DNA from 2 places in the Streptomyces sp. NPDC015032 genome. Region 2 is predicted to be linked to the other one. Evidence: predicted binding sites of a transcription regulator. Region 2 holds the regulator's gene; the other holds the start of a gene.
The links. Region 2 encodes HspR, which represses chaperone genes until heat shock. Its sites were predicted from a motif close to TTGAGNNNNNNNNNCTCAA; they were not measured.
Positions count from the first base shown of each region.

Region 1: a site for HspR is predicted at 4,316-4,334, ahead of lon (endopeptidase La). Genes of this name have one in related genera too.

Region 1 covers NZ_JBIBVN010000011.1:118,582-126,415, reverse strand. Annotated here, with positions in the region: gene ACF08M_RS18220 (ATP-binding protein) at 1-999, opposite strand, end outside; gene ACF08M_RS18215 (response regulator transcription factor) at 996-1,733, opposite strand; gene ACF08M_RS18210 (spermidine synthase) at 1,955-2,647, opposite strand; partial or broken gene ACF08M_RS18205 (rhomboid-like protein) at 2,692-3,693, shown strand; partial or broken gene ACF08M_RS18200 (nucleotidyltransferase) at 3,814-4,116, opposite strand; gene lon (endopeptidase La) at 4,357-6,789, shown strand; gene ACF08M_RS18190 (polysaccharide deacetylase family protein) at 7,078-7,834, opposite strand, start outside.
Region 2 covers NZ_JBIBVN010000010.1:225,906-233,739, reverse strand. Annotated here, with positions in the region: gene dnaK (molecular chaperone DnaK) at 1-1,278, shown strand, start outside; gene grpE (nucleotide exchange factor GrpE) at 1,275-1,925, shown strand; gene dnaJ (molecular chaperone DnaJ) at 2,019-3,212, shown strand; gene ACF08M_RS17520 (heat shock protein transcriptional repressor HspR) at 3,214-3,660, shown strand; gene ACF08M_RS17515 (helix-turn-helix transcriptional regulator) at 3,848-4,861, opposite strand; gene ACF08M_RS17510 (hypothetical protein) at 4,963-5,256, shown strand; gene ACF08M_RS17505 ((2Fe-2S)-binding protein) at 5,253-5,573, shown strand; gene ACF08M_RS17500 (pyridoxamine 5'-phosphate oxidase family protein) at 5,711-6,115, opposite strand; gene clpB (ATP-dependent chaperone ClpB) at 6,339-7,834, shown strand, end outside.

The sequences.
Region 1 (7,834 bases), on a different contig from region 2:
TCCGCCGTGCAGATCCACCGCCCAGCGGGCGATCGCCAGGCCCAGGCCCGTACCGCCGTCGCTGCCCGGCCCGTGCGGGGACGGCACCTCGCCCCGGTTGAAACGCTCGAAGACCCGGTGCCGCTCGGACTCCGGAATGCCCGGCCCCTCGTCCAGGACCTCCAGCGCCAGCGATTCCGGTCCGGCGCCGCGCCGCGCCAGGACGGTGACCCGGCCGTGCGGCGGGCTGTGCTTGACAGCGTTATCGATCAGATTGGCCACCACCTGGTGCAGCCGTTCCGCGTCCGCGTGCGCGGTCAGCTCGGGCGGCGACACGTCCAGATGCAGATGTACGTCCTTACGGGTGTGGTTCCCTGAACCGGAGGGCAGCCGGCGGTGCGAGGCGGCGAGGTTCGCCTCCTTCAGCACACCCGACAGATACGGCCACACCTCGAAGCGGCGGGACCTCAGCGTGACCACCCCGCTGTCCAGACGGGACAGGTCCAGCAGCGTCTCCACCAGCCTGCCGAGCCGCTCGGTCTGCTTCAACGCCGTCCGCATGGTCTCGGGATCGGCCGTGGACACCCCGTCCACGACGTTCTCCAGTACGGCTCTGAGCGCAGCGATGGGGGTCCGCAGCTCATGCGACACATTGGCCACCAGCTCCTTGCGATGCCGGTCCACGGCCTCCAGGTCGTCCGCCATGAGGTTGATCGTCTGGGCCAGGTCGCCGAGCTCGTCACGCCGGTCGGCGCCACTCACCCGTCTGGTGTAGTCGCCGTGCGAGATCGACCGGGCCACGGTCGTCATCTCATCCAGCGGCGCCGTCAGACCGTGTGCCACGAACTGGGTGATCAGCAGGGTCGCGATCACCGAGAACACCGTGATGAAGCGCAGTTCCGTCCGGGTGCGCAGGGCCACCATCAGCAGCCCGGTGGTGATGAACACCGAGACCACCACGAGCGTGCCCAGCTTGGCCTTGACCGAAAAAGGACGCAGTCCGGAACCGGGCCGGGTCATGGGGCAGGGGTCTCCAGGGCGTAGCCGACACCGTGCACGGTACGGATCCGCTCCGCACCGATCTTCCGGCGCAGCGCCTTGATGTGGCTGTCGACGGTACGGGTGCCGGAGGCGTCCGCCCAGTCCCAGACCTCGGCCAGCAGCTGCTCCCGGGAGAGCACCGCGCGCGGCGTATTGGCCAGGCAGACCAGGAGGTCGAACTCGGTCGGCGTGAGGTGGACGTCATCGGCGCGCACCCGGACCCGGCGCTGCGCGTGATCGATCTCCAGTTCGCCGAGGCGCAGTATGCCGCTGCGCGGAGTGACCGCGGCCAGCGCCGCACGCTCGACCCGGCGCAGCAGTACGTGCACCCGGGCCGCCAGTTCACGCATCGAGAACGGCTTGGTCATGTAGTCGTCGGCGCCGACCCCGAGACCGACCAGCATGTCGGTCTCGTCGTCCCTGGCGGTCAGCATGAGCACCGGCACCGGCCGCTGGGCCTGCACGCGACGGCAGACCTCCAGGCCGTCGAAGCCGGGAAGCATGATGTCGAGCACCATCAGATCGGGCTGCCACGCCTCGGCCGCGTCCACGGCCGCGGGTCCGTCGAGCGCGGTCTGCACCAGAAAGCCCTCCGCCCGCAGCCGGGCGGAAATGGCTTCGACGATCGTGACGTCGTCCTCGACCACCAGCACCCGGCGCTGAGCGCCCGGGGTGGCCGCGACACCGTTGTGGGTGGTGTGTGTCTGTTCCATCGCCCCGCCCCTGCCCGTTCTCACGGGGGTTCATACCCCCGGACGCACGGTCTTCGCTAGTGGATTTCATGGGTGATCCCGTCACCGGTCAGCAGCGTAAAGGCAGCGGAGTGCTCTCGGCTACGCAGGGTGTAACGGCTTGGGTGCGACAGGTGGCGGAGTGTCGGCCTTGTGGCGCTTGGCCCCGGGCGTCCGAGGCCGTGGATGTCCGGCGGGAGCACTCAGGCTGTCCGAAGTGCGAGATGCACCACGTCGGGAACACCTCGGGCAACACGTACCTCTTCCGTCCTTACCCCGCTGAATCCGGCATTCCGTAGGGCGTGCTCGAAGTCCGCGGATGGCTGTGCGGACCAGACCGCGAGAACGCCGCCCGGCGTCAGCCGCTCACGGCAATCAGCCAGACCGGCGGGGGAGTACAGGTTCGTGTTGTCCTCGGTGACGGTCCAGTCCGGTCCGTTGTCGATGTCCAGGCACAGCGCGTCGTAACGGTCCGTAGTCGTACGCAGGTACCCGACGAGATCCGTCGTCAGGATCTCCGTCCGCGGATCGGCGAGCGCCGCACGGGAGATCCGGGCCAGCGGCCCCGTCCGGTGCCAGTCCACGATCGCCTGCTCCCGCTCGACGACGGCGATCCGCCCCCACCGCGGCTCGGCGGCGGCCCGCACGAGCGAGAACCCGACCCCGAGCCCTCCGATGAGCACCGCCGGCGCCGTCCGGCCGGCGGGCAGCGCGGCCAGCGCCGCGTCGATCAGCAGCCGCTCGGAGCGCCCGTCCGAGGTGTCCATGAGGAAGCATCCGTTGGCGATGATCTCGAAGTCGTCCCCCCGCTCCCGGAGAACGACTTCGCCGTGCGGACCCTCCCGGCGGTCGAGCGTGATGGGGGCGAGGGCGTCGGGGCCGTGGATCTCGGGCATGGTGCGGGTCTCCGGTCGATGGCGGACGTGCGGGACGGACGTGGGTGGCGGACGTCGGTGACCGCCACGGTCCCTGCCATCCTGGCCGGTCCGCGCGTCCGGGGGCCAGCGGATTGCCGGAACCATCCGGGGCGTCCGGGGCGTCCGGGCGAGGGTGTGCCGTCCGGAGGCCGGCAACGGACCCCGGGCCTCTGCCGGGCGACGGACCCGGGCCTCTGCCGGGCGACGGACCCGGGCCTCTGCCGGGCGACGGACCCGGGCCGGTTCCTGCGTGGCTCACGCGGCTCAGGCCGTGGACACTGCGGGGGACGATCGCGGAGTGTGGGACGTTGCTCGGGGAGGTGGTACGGAAGGAGCCTCGCACGGTGCACCGGGGTACGGACGGGGTGGTTTGCGACGACGGGCACGCGGCCCCGCTGCCCGACGCCGTGCCGCGTGGGCGCCGTACGGAAGCGGCCGCCCCTCCGCCCGCCCGGGAACCTCGTGGGGCCAAAAGGGCCCGGTGGGCCCGCCGGTGCCTGCGGCTGCCGCCGACGCCGGCCGGTACCCCGTTCACCTTCGGGTACCTGCTGGTGCTCGTCGCCACGTCCCTCTTCACGCACTACGGCGAACCGGACACCGTCTCCGCCGTGCTGCGCGCATCGAGCACGGACGTCGCGCATCTCGGCGAGGCCCCGCTGCTGGTCCTGATCGCCAGTGCCCTGTGGGTCGTCGGCGGGCTCGGTTCCCCGTACGTCCTCGGCTTCGCTCTTGTACTGACCGCGCTGGAACGCCGCGTCGGGGGATGGCGCACCGCCGGGGTGTTCCTGCTCGGCCACGTCGTGGCGACGCTCGCCACGGAGATCCCGGTCGGGGTGTCCGTGATGGCCGGCCGTCTGCCGGAGTCCTCACTGCACCGGCTCGACTACGGCATCAGCTTCGGGCTGATGGCGAGCGTGGGCGCGCTCGCCGGGCTGCTCACGCCATGGCCGCGGGGGGTGATGCTCGGTGCGGTCGGCGCGATGCTGCTGCATGACCTGCTCGCCCTCGGCGACCCCCTCGCCGACTGGGGCCACCCGCTGGCGCTGCTGCTGGGCGTGGCCTGCCGGCCGCTGCTGCGCCGCGCCGGTGCGGCCGGGGGAGCGGGGGTCAGGGGCGTGGGGCCTTCTCGCCGTGGACCGCGAGCTGTCCAGCTCGGCCTCGATGGTCCGGGCCGCCGCCCGGTCGGCCACGGTGGGCTCGGCGTGCAGGGCGAGCAGCAGGTCCAGGTCGGAGACACCGGGAACAGCCGTGCCGCGCGGAATGCTGCCGTAGATGTACGCACTGTGCAGCTGCGCGTGGCCGAACGACTCGGCGATGCAGGCGCGGGCCGCCTCCACCACGGGGGCGAACGCCGCCGGCACCCGGCTCAGCGAGCCCTCCCGCCGGATCGTTCCGTCCGGTCGTAGCCCTCTGTCGTCGTTCGCAGCCGCACTCGCAGCCGCATGCATACCGGCACTCTGCCCTTTGTTCCGGCCGGTTGCCGATGGATTTCCGCCGGCCGGAGCGGCTCGGACGGTTCGGAATCAAAGGGGGCGTGTGCGGGGTTCTGTCAGCGTGCGGGGTCCGGCGGGGCTGCCCGGCACGCGAATGGCTCAGGCGATCGCTCACGGCGAACATCCCCGGGGAACAATGATCGGCTCACAAGCATTGAGTCTGCATAGCTCAACTTGACTGCCGAAGGGGAGATCATGGCAACCGAGTCCAATGCGGTCACTCCGCTCGCCCTGCCCGTGCTGCCGCTCGACGACGAGGTCGTGCTGCCCGGGATGGTGGTGCCTCTGGACCTGTCCGACACCGACGTACGAGCCGCCGTGGAGGCCGCACAGGCCGCGGCCCGCGAGGGCGGCGGCAAGCCCGAGGTGCTTCTGGTGCCACGGGTCGACGGGACGTACGCCGGCACCGGTGTCATCGGCACCGTCGAGCAGGTCGGACGGCTTTCGGACGGGGATCCGGGCGCGCTCATCCGCGGCCGTGGCCGGGTGCGGATCGGGGCCGGGACCAGCGGGCCCGGCAGGGCGCTCTGGGTGGAGGGGACACGGGTCGACGAGGCCGTCCCCGACCCGCTTCCCGGAGCCGCCGCCGAGCTGGTCAAGGAGTACAAGGCACTCGCCACCAGCTGGCTGAAGAAGCGCGGCGCCTGGCAGGTCGTGGACCGGGTCCAGCAGATCGAGGACATCTCCGCGCTCGCCGACAACTCCGGCTACTCGCCCTTCCTCACCACGGCCCAGAAGGTGCAGCTCCTGGAGACCGCCGACGCGGTCGCCCGGCTGAAGCTCGCCATTCAGTGGCTCGGCGAGCACCTCGCCGAGCAAGACGTCGCCGAGTCCATCGCCAAGGACGTCCAGGAGGGTGTCGACAAGCAGCAGCGCGAATTCCTGCTGCGGCGCCAGCTCGACGCCGTACGCAAGGAACTCTCCGAGCTCAACGGCGGTCCTGGTTCCGGCGCGGACGAGTCCGACGACTACCGGGCGCGCGTCGAGGCCGCCGATCTTCCCGGGCACGTCCGCGAGGCGGCGCTCAAGGAGGTCGACAAGCTGGAGCGTTCCTCCGACCAGAGCCCGGAGGGCTCCTGGATCAGGACCTGGCTCGACACCGTCCTCGAACTGCCGTGGACGGAACGGACCGAGGACGCGTACGACATCCGGGGCGCCCAGGAGATCCTCGACGCCGAGCACTCCGGCCTGCAGGACGTGAAGGAGCGGATCACCGAGTACCTGGCGGTCCGCAAGCGGCGTGCCGACCGCGGTCTCGGCGTCGTCGGCGGACGGCGCGGCGGTGCCGTGCTGGCGCTGGTGGGCCCTCCGGGCGTCGGCAAGACCTCGCTCGGTGAATCCGTCGCGCACGCCATGGGCCGTAAGTTCGTCCGCGTCGCCCTCGGCGGTGTGCGGGACGAGGCGGAGATCCGCGGCCATCGGCGTACGTACGTCGGCGCACTGCCGGGACGCATTGTCCGGGCCATCAAGGAGGCCGGTTCGATGAACCCGGTCGTCCTGCTCGACGAGATCGACAAGGTCGGCTCCGACTTCCGGGGCGACCCGGCGGCCGCCCTGCTCGAAGTCCTCGACCCGGCCCAGAACCACACCTTCCGCGACCACTACCTGGAGGTCGAACTCGACCTCAGCGACGTCGTCTTCCTCGCGACGGCCAACGTCCTCGAAGCCATTCCGGAGGCCCTGCTCGACCGGATGGAGCTGGTCAGGCTCGACGGCTACACCGAGGACGAGAAGGTCGTCATCGCACGTGACCACCTGCTTCCGCGTCAGCTGGAGCGGGCCGGGCTGGAGCAGGACGAGGTGGCGCTCGACGAGTCCGCGCTGCGCAAACTGGCCGGGGAGTACACCCGTGAAGCGGGCGTACGGAACCTGGAACGGGCCGTCGCCCGGCTGCTCCGGAAGGTCGCCGCCCAGCACGAACTGGGCGAGAGGGAGCTTCCGTTCACGGTCACCGAGGCGGACCTGCGCGGTCTGATCGGACGCCCGCACCACGTCCCCGAGTCCGCCCAGGACCCGGCCGAGCGCCGCACCGCGGTGCCGGGCGTGGCCACCGGACTCGCGGTGACCGGCGCCGGGGGCGACGTGCTGTTCGTCGAGGCGTCGCTGGCCGACCCGGAGACCGGGGCGTCCGGACTGACCCTCACCGGTCAGCTCGGCGACGTCATGAAGGAGTCCGCGCAGATCGCGCTGAGCTTCCTGCGGTCGCACGGCGCGGAGCTGGAACTGCCGGTCGCGGATCTGAAGGACCGGGGGGCGCACATCCACTTCCCGGCGGGTGCGGTCCCGAAGGACGGCCCGAGCGCCGGCATCACGATGACGACGGCGCTGGCCTCGCTGCTCTCGGGACGGCTGGTCCGTACGGATGTGGCGATGACCGGTGAGGTCTCGCTGACCGGACGGGTGCTGCCGATCGGCGGCCTGAAGCAGAAGCTGCTGGCCGCGCACCGGGCCGGGATCACCACCGTGGTGATCCCGAAGCGGAACGAGGCGGACCTGGACGATGTCCCGGCCGAGGTCCTGGACACCCTGGAGGTCCACCCGGTGACGGATGTGCGCCAGGTGCTGGAGATCGCCCTCGCGCCGGCCTCCGCGGTCAGGCCCGGGGAGAGGATCCCGGCCGCGGCGTAGGTGCCATGGCGTGACGGGCGTGGCACCGCGTGCGCGACCGGTACGGACGGCCCGCCTTCCCGGCGACGGGTGGGCGGGCCGTTCCGTGGTGGGGCGCGCGGCGCACTCATGTATCCGCTGTCCCCTGCGTGCCGGGCGCATTCGTGTATCCGCTTCCGCTGTCCCCTGCGTGCCGGGCGCATTCGTGTATCCGCTTCCGCTGATTCCTGCGCGCGGGGTGCCCCCGCCTTCCGTCCGCAGGGACCCGGAGTGCGGATCCGGGGCGGCGCGTACGGTGCGGGCCCCGGATCAGGGGCGGTAGATGGTCCCCGGGACCGGCTCGGCGGGAGCCATCAACTGCGGGACGGTGACGAAGGTGTAGCCCTGCTTCTTCAGCGCGTCGATGATGCCGGGTACGGCGGGCACCGTCCCCTTGTAGATGTCGTGCAACAGGATGACGCCGTCCTGGCTCGCCTGGTCCAGGATGCGCTTCTTGATCAGTGCCGAGTCGGTCGTGGAGTAGTCCTTGGCGGTGGCGCTCCACAGGATCTGGGAGAGTCCCAGGTCCTTGCTGATGTCCGAGACGGTGTCGTCGGTGCGGCCCTGCGGCGGGCGCATCAGGCGCGGCTTCTTGCCGGTGATCTCCGCTATCGCGTCCTGCGTCTTCTCCAGCTCGGACCGTATCTCGGCGGGCTTCTTGTCCGTCAGGATCTCGTGGGACCAGGTGTGGTTGGCCACCTCGTGCCCCTCGGCGGCGAGCCTGCGCACGGTGTCGGGGTGCTTCTTGACGTGGTTCTTGCCCAGCAGGAAGAAGGTCGCGTGCACCTTCTTCTCCTTGAGGATGTCCAGCAGGTGCGGGGTGTCCTCGCCCGGTCCCGCGTCGAAGGTCAGCGCTATGCACTTCGCCTTGCGGCAGTCCACCGGGCCGAAGGAGCCCTTGGCGTCGGAGCCCGCGTCACCGCGCGCCGACGCCGGCGCGGTGGTCTGCATGGAGCAGCCGCTCAGCGTCAGGGTGAGTGCCGTCACAAGGGCGGCGGCCAACCCCGTACCGATCGACTTCGTCTTC
Region 2 (7,834 bases):
GGTGACAACCAGCTCGGTGGTGACGACTGGGACCAGCGCGTCGTCGACTACCTGGTGAAGCAGTTCGCCAACGGGCACGGCGTGGACCTGTCCAAGGACAAGATGGCTCTCCAGCGTCTCCGTGAGGCCGCGGAGAAGGCGAAGATCGAGCTCTCGTCCTCGACCGAGACCACGATCAACCTGCCCTACATCACGGCGTCCGCCGAGGGCCCGCTGCACCTGGACGAGAAGCTCACGCGCTCGCAGTTCCAGCAGCTGACCGCGGACCTCCTGGACCGCTGCCAGACCCCGTTCCACAACGTCATCAAGGACGCGGGAATCCAGCTCTCCGAGATCGACCACGTCGTTCTCGTCGGTGGCTCCACCCGTATGCCGGCCGTCGCCGAGCTCGTCAAGGAGCTGACCGGCGGCCAGGAGGCCAACAAGAGCGTGAACCCGGACGAGGTCGTCGCCATCGGCGCCTCGCTCCAGGCCGGTGTCCTCAAGGGCGAGGTCAAGGACGTCCTGCTGCTCGACGTCACCCCGCTGTCCCTCGGCATCGAGACCAAGGGAGGGATCATGACGAAGCTCATCGAGCGCAACACCACGATCCCGACCAAGCGCTCCGAGATCTTCACGACGGCCGAGGACAACCAGCCGTCCGTGCAGATCCAGGTCTACCAGGGCGAGCGCGAGATCGCGGCGTACAACAAGAAGCTCGGCATGTTCGAGCTGACCGGCCTGCCGCCGGCCCCGCGCGGCGTCCCGCAGATCGAGGTCGCCTTCGACATCGACGCGAACGGCATCATGCACGTCGCCGCCAAGGACCTCGGCACCGGCAAGGAGCAGAAGATGACCGTCACCGGCGGCTCCTCGCTGCCGAAGGACGAGGTCAACCGGATGCGTGAGGAGGCCGAGCAGTACGCGGAGGAGGACCACCGCCGCCGCGAGGCCGCCGAGTCCCGCAACCAGGGCGAGCAGCTCGTCTACCAGACCGAGAAGTTCCTCAAGGACAACGAGGACAAGGTCCCCGGTGACGTGAAGACGGAGGTGGAGACCGCGCTCACCGAGCTGAAGGAGAAGCTCAAGGGTGAGGACACCGCCGAGATCCGTACCGCCACCGAGAAGGTCGCGGCCGTCTCCCAGAAGCTGGGCCAGGCGATGTACGCCAACGCCCAGGCCGACGGCGGCCCGCAGGGTGACGCGCAGCCGGGCGCCCAGCAGGCCAAGGCCGACGACGACGTCGTCGACGCCGAGATCGTGGACGACGCGAAGGACGCGAAGGGCGGTGCGGTGTGACCGAGGAGACTCCGGGCTTCGAGGAGAAGCCCGACGTCCCCTCCGGCGACACCCCCGACGGAGCCGAGCCGAAGGACGCCCCCTCCTCTTCGGAGAAGGAGGCGCCCCCGGCCGGGGACGCAGCGCAGACAGTCGGTCTGACGGCCCAGCTGGACCAGGTCCGCACCGCGCTCAACGAGCGCACGGGCGACCTCCAGCGGCTCCAGGCCGAGTACCAGAACTACCGCCGCCGCGTCGAGCGGGACCGGGCCACGGTCAAGGAGATCGCCGTCGCGGGTCTCCTGTCCGAGCTCCTGCCCGTGCTCGACGACGTCGGCCGGGCCCGGGACCACGGCGAGCTCGTGGGCGGGTTCAAGTCGGTGGCCGAGTCTCTTGAGACGGTCGTCGCCAAGCTGGGCCTGCAGCAGTTCGGCAAGGAGGGCGAGCCCTTCGACCCGACGATCCACGAAGCCCTGATGCACTCGTACGCGCCGGACGTCACCGAGACGACCTGCGTGGCGATCCTGCAGCCGGGGTATCGGATCGGCGAGCGCACCATCCGCCCCGCGCGGGTGGCAGTGGCCGAACCCCAGCCGGGTGCGACACCGGCCACGGCCAAGGAAGAGAAGGCAACCGACGAGGAGAGCGGTGGCACCGAGGAGGTCTGACATCCCGTCTGACCACCTCGCTGCCTGCCGCCCGGCCATGCGACCGGCCAACGGGCCGGCCGCATGGCCGATCGTCCGGAAGGAGGGACGTCGATGAGCACGAAGGACTTCGTCGAGAAGGACTACTACAAGGTCCTCGGCGTCCCCAAGGACGCCACCGACGCCGAGATCAAGAAGGCGTACCGGAAGCTCGCCCGCGAGTTCCACCCGGATGCCAACAAGGGCGACGACAAGGCGGAGGAGCGCTTCAAGGAGATCTCCGAGGCGAATGACGTCCTCGGCGACAGCAAGAAGCGCAAGGAGTACGACGAGGCGCGCGCCCTCTTCGGCAACGGCGGCTTCAGGGCCGGCCCCGGCGGCGCCGGAGGCAACTTCAACTTCGACCTGGGCGACCTCTTCGGAGGCACCCAGGGCGGAGGTGCGGGCGGCGGAGCCGGTGGTTTCGGCGGGGGCGGCAGCGGCGGTCTGGGCGATGTCTTCGGCGGCCTGTTCAACCGGGGCGGTACGGGGACGCGGGTGCAGCCGCGCCGCGGCCAGGACATCGAGTCCGAGGTGACGCTCAGCTTCACCGAGGCGGTCGACGGGGCCACGGTCCCGTTGCGGATGTCCAGCCAGGCGCCCTGCAAGGCGTGTTCCGGCACCGGTGACAAGAACGGCACCCCCAGGGTCTGCCCGACCTGTCTCGGCACCGGCCAGGTGTCGCGCGGCACCGGCGGCGGCTTCTCGCTCACCGATCCCTGCGTGGACTGCAAGGGCCGGGGCCTCATCGCCCAGGACCCCTGCGACGTCTGCAAGGGCAGCGGACGGGCGAAGTCCTCCCGGACCATGCAGGTCAGGATTCCGGCGGGCGTCTCGGACGGCCAGCGGATCCGGCTGCGCGGCAAGGGCGGTCCGGGCGAGCGCGGTGGACCGGCCGGCGATCTGTACGTCGTGGTCCATGTCGACGCCCACCCCGTGTTCGGCCGCAAGGGAGACAACCTCACGGTCACCGTGCCCGTCGACTTCACGGAGGCGGCGCTCGGCGGCGAGGTGAAGGTGCCCACGCTCGGCGGCCCGCCGGTCACCCTGAAGCTGCCGGCCGGCACCCCCAACGGGCGTACGATGCGCGCCCGGGGCAAGGGTGCCGTACGCAAGGACGGCACCCGGGGCGACCTGCTGGTCACCGTCGAGGTGGCGGTGCCCGGCGAGCTCGGCACCGAGGCCAGGGAAGCACTGGAGGCCTATCGGAAGGCGACTGCGGGCCGTGACCCGCGGGCGGAGCTCTTCCGGGCAGCGAAGGGAGCTTGAGGTGGACGGCCGACGACGCAATCCGTACGAACTGACCGATGAATCGCCGGTGTACGTGATCTCGATCGCGGCCCAGCTCTCGGGCCTCCATCCGCAGACACTGCGCCAGTACGACCGCCTGGGCCTGGTCTCTCCGGACCGCACGGCCGGGCGCGGCAGACGCTACTCGGCCCGCGACATCGAGCTGCTGCGCACCGTGCAGCAGCTGTCGCAGGACGAGGGCATCAACCTCGCCGGCATCAAGCGCATCATCGAGCTGGAGAACCAGGTCGCGGCCCTCCAGCAGCGCGTCGCCGAGCTCTCGTCGGCCCTCGACGGCGCGGCGGCGGCGATGCAGCAGCGCGAGGCCCAGGTGCACGCCTCGTACCGGCGCGATCTGGTGCCGTACCAGGATGTGCAGCAGGCCGGCGCGTTGGTGGTCTGGCGGCCGAAGCGGCCGAAGGACTGAGCGGGTTCGCACCCGCACGACGAGCGAGGCCCGTCACCCGTTCCGCACCGGGTGACGGGCCTCGGGCTCTTTCGGTCCGCGGCCCTCGCGGGCTTCGGGGCGGGCGGGCGATGCCGTGCCGTACGACGGTGACACAGGCGCCGGCCGGAGCCGTTCCACGAGCGGGGTGGCCTGCCTTCGCGCTTCCTCAGCGCGGGTCCTGTTCCAGAATCCCCGACCGGGCGATCAGATAGCCGAGCTGGGCCCGGCTGGTGCTGCCCAGGGCGGCGGCGAGTTTGGCGACATGTGCCCGGCACGTGCGGACGTTCATGCCGAGGCGGCGGGCGATGGAGTCGTCGACGTGGCCCTCGATGAGGAGTTGGGCGATGGAGCGCTGAACACCGCTGATGCCCCGGGGAGTCGGGTCGTACTTGACTTCCTCCAGGAGCGGGGCGGCCCTGGTCCAGAGTTGCTCGAATACCTTGACGAGATATTCGACCAGTCCGGGATGGCGGAGTTCCAGGGCGACTTGCCGGTCGTCCTGGGCGGGGATGAAAGCTACCGTCCGGTCGAAGATGATCAGGCGCTCGATGAGCTCTTCGAGCGTCCTGATCTCCACGTTCTCGTCCGCTATGCGCTCCGCGTACGCCAGGGTGCTGGGACTGTGGCGCACGGTGTGCTGGTACAGGGTGCGGATCCTGACGCCTCGGTGGACCACCGACAGGCCGCGCTCCAGGGACTTGCTGAGGCTGTCCTCGTTCCTGCCGCCGCCGGGCTGGACGGTGAGGACTTCGGTGCGGCAGTCTGCGGTGGCCAGGTCGAGGGCGCCGTCGATCCGGTTGACGCCCTCCAGCACGGTGATCGCGTGGGTGGTCGGCGGGCCCTGGGCGCTGATGTCCATGAAGGGCTCGAAGGATTCGGTCAGTTCCACCGAGTGCCGTCGACGCTCCTGGATCTCCCGCTCCAGGGGGTGCAGATGCTGCGCGAGGGCGACGGACGGCGGAACGGGCCGGAGCCAGTCCGGATCGTCGGGATCGGGATGCAACAGGGCGAAGTCCATCAGACAAGGCGCCGGTTCCACCTCTACGCGGGCTATGCGCCCCGAGCGCAGTGCGCTGGCGTAAAGATGCCCTCCCTCATCGCATAGTTCGGTGATCCCGTGAGAATGTGTCGGCTTTGTGTGCCTTGTGGCCAAATCTTCACCCCCCAGGTTCCTGAACATGCAGGAACATGATGCATCGACTCAGTGGTGTTCGCGTGCCCAGGTGGGACATCGTCTTAAGTGCGGGGGAGAAGAATCCACAAGTGAGGACGAAGCCGACTATGTACAAGCGAATGCTTCGCTCGGCGCTTGCCGCCTCGTTCGTCGCGGCCCTGGGCTTTGGGCTGGGCGGTGGCGACATTGGCTGGAACAGCGAGGCGGCTACCGCGAGTGATATCGGTTGGGTCGCTCCGGTTGCCGCGCAGGGCGATATCGGTTGGGTCGCCCCGGCTGCCACGGCGGACGACATCGGTTGGGTCGTTCAGGCCGCCACGTCGGGTGACATCGGCTGGGATGCTCCGGCTGCGGGCGCAGGTGACATCGGCTGGTCGACTCCAGCAGGCGCGGACGCATGACCATCCCGCCGGACGACCGGACCTTCCGGCGCGAGATGGCCACGGCCTACCGATCGGGCTGGCATTTCATCGATCTCGTCACGGCCCTCCCCCGTCGTGGCGACTCGCTGATGGTCACTCTGTTCGGCGACCCCGTCGTTGTCGCACGAGAAGACGACGGCGAAGTACGCGCCTACCGTTGCCTCCGCAAGCCGCGGGGAGCACCGCAGCCCGTCCGCTGCGCGATCCGGTACGACATGATCTTCGTCAACCTCGACCGGCGGGACCACCAGCTGTTCGAGCCAGAGACTATTTCCGCCACCCCCCGCAGTGCCTGAGCGATCCCCCGTCGTTACATGTCGCTCAGTCACTCCCCCACACAACGGCGCCATCGTGACCTGAACACGGTGGCGCCGTTGTGCTGCCCGGAGCGGATTTTGCGGTTTCCCGCCCGCCCGGTCCGCCCAGGTTTTCCTCACGCCTTGCCGAGCGCCCGGTCCAGGGTGATCTCGATGACGACGCGGTCCGGGTTGGGCGCCGGCGTGCGCTTGTAGCGTTCCTCGTAGCGGCGCACCGCGTCGGCCACCACCTCCGGCTCCGTGCGTACCGTCGCGCGGCCCTCCAGGGTCGCCCAGCGGCGCCGGTCGACCTGGCAGACCGCGACCCGTGCGCCGTCCGGGCCCGCGGCCAGGACGTTGGCGGCCTTCTGCGTGTTCTTGCCGGTGATGACGCGGGCGAGCCCTGCCTCGGGGTCGTACGTCACGCCCACCGGCACCACGTGCGGCGTGCCGTCGGAGCGGGGTGTGGTCAGGGTGCACAGGTGGTGCTCGCGCCAGAACGCGAGGTACTCGGGGCTCGGATTCGTCACGTCGACTGCCATGGGGAACAGCGTAGGCAGCGTGGGCCGGCGCGCCGCTCCCGCGGTGGCGGAGGCCCTCTGAGGCCGGTTGACTCGAATTGACTCGAATTGACTCGAATCGGACGCGCCATCGGCCGGAAGGGTGCACGGTACTCGGGTTGAGTGGAATAGACTCAACTTTGTACACGTTGACTCAGTCAGTGTTGTGGAGAGAGCCAGTCACCGCAAGGAGGAGAAAGCGCACGTGGACGCCGAGCTGACCAACAAGAGCCGGGACGCCATCAACGCGGCCACCAGCCGGGCCGTGAAGGACGGACACCCCGATCTGACCCCCGGACACCTGCTGCTCGCGCTGCTTGAGGGTGAAGGACGACAAGCAAGCGCGAACATCATCGATCTGCTCGCCGCCGTCGAGGCCGACCAGATCGCCGTACGCACCGAGACGGAGCGGCTCCTGGGTGCCGAGCCCAGCGTGACCGGGTCGACCGTCGCGCCTCCGCAGCCCAACCGTGAGCTGCTCGCCGTCATCGCGGATGCCGCGCAGCGCGCGAAGGAGCTCGGCGACGACTACATCTCCACCGAGCACCTGCTGATCGGTATCGCCGCCAAGGGCGGCCGTGCCGGTGAGATCCTGAGCGCTCAGGGGGCCGGCGCGAAGAAGCTGCTGGACGCATTCGAGAAGAGCAGGGGAGGGCGCCGGGTGACCACACCCGACCCGGAGGGCCAGTACAAGGCCCTGGAGAAGTTCGGTACGGACTTCACGGCCGCCGCCAGGGAGGGCAAGCTCGACCCGGTCATCGGACGTGACCAGGAGATCCGGCGCGTCGTCCAGGTCCTGTCGCGGCGTACGAAGAACAACCCCGTACTCATCGGCGAGCCCGGCGTCGGCAAGACCGCCGTCGTCGAGGGGCTCGCCCAGCGCATCGTCAAGGGTGACGTCCCCGAGTCCCTGCGGAACAAGCGGCTCGTCTCGCTCGACCTCGGCGCCATGGTCGCGGGCGCCAAGTACCGCGGCGAGTTCGAGGAACGGCTGAAGGCCGTCCTCTCCGAGATCAAGGAGAGCGACGGGCAGATCATCACCTTCATCGACGAGCTGCACACCGTCGTCGGCGCGGGTGCCGGCGGCGACTCCGCCATGGACGCCGGCAACATGCTCAAGCCGATGCTGGCCCGCGGCGAGCTCCGCATGGTCGGCGCGACCACGCTCGACGAGTACCGCGAGCGGATCGAGAAGGACCCCGCCCTGGAACGCCGCTTCCAGCAGGTGCTGGTGGCGGAGCCGACGGTCGAGGACACCATCGCGATCCTGCGCGGCCTCAAGGGCCGTTACGAGGCCCACCACAAGGTCTCCATCGCGGACTCCGCGCTGGTCGCCGCCGCGACCCTGTCCGACCGCTACATCACCTCGCGTTTCCTCCCCGACAAGGCCATCGACCTGGTCGACGAGTCGGCGTCCCGGCTGCGCATGGAGATCGACTCCTCGCCCGTCGAGATCGACGAGCTCCAGCGCGCCGTCGACCGCCTCCACATGGAGGAGCTGGCCCTCAAGAACGAGACCGACGCGGGCTCCAGGCAGCGCCTGGAGAAACTCCGCCGCGACCTCGCCGACAAGGAGGAGGAGCTGCGCGGCCTCACCGCCCGCTGGGAGAAGGAGAAGCAGGGCCTCAACCGCGTCGGTGAGCTGAAGGAACGCCTCGACGAACTGCACGGCCAGGCCGAACGCGCCCAGCGCGACGGCGA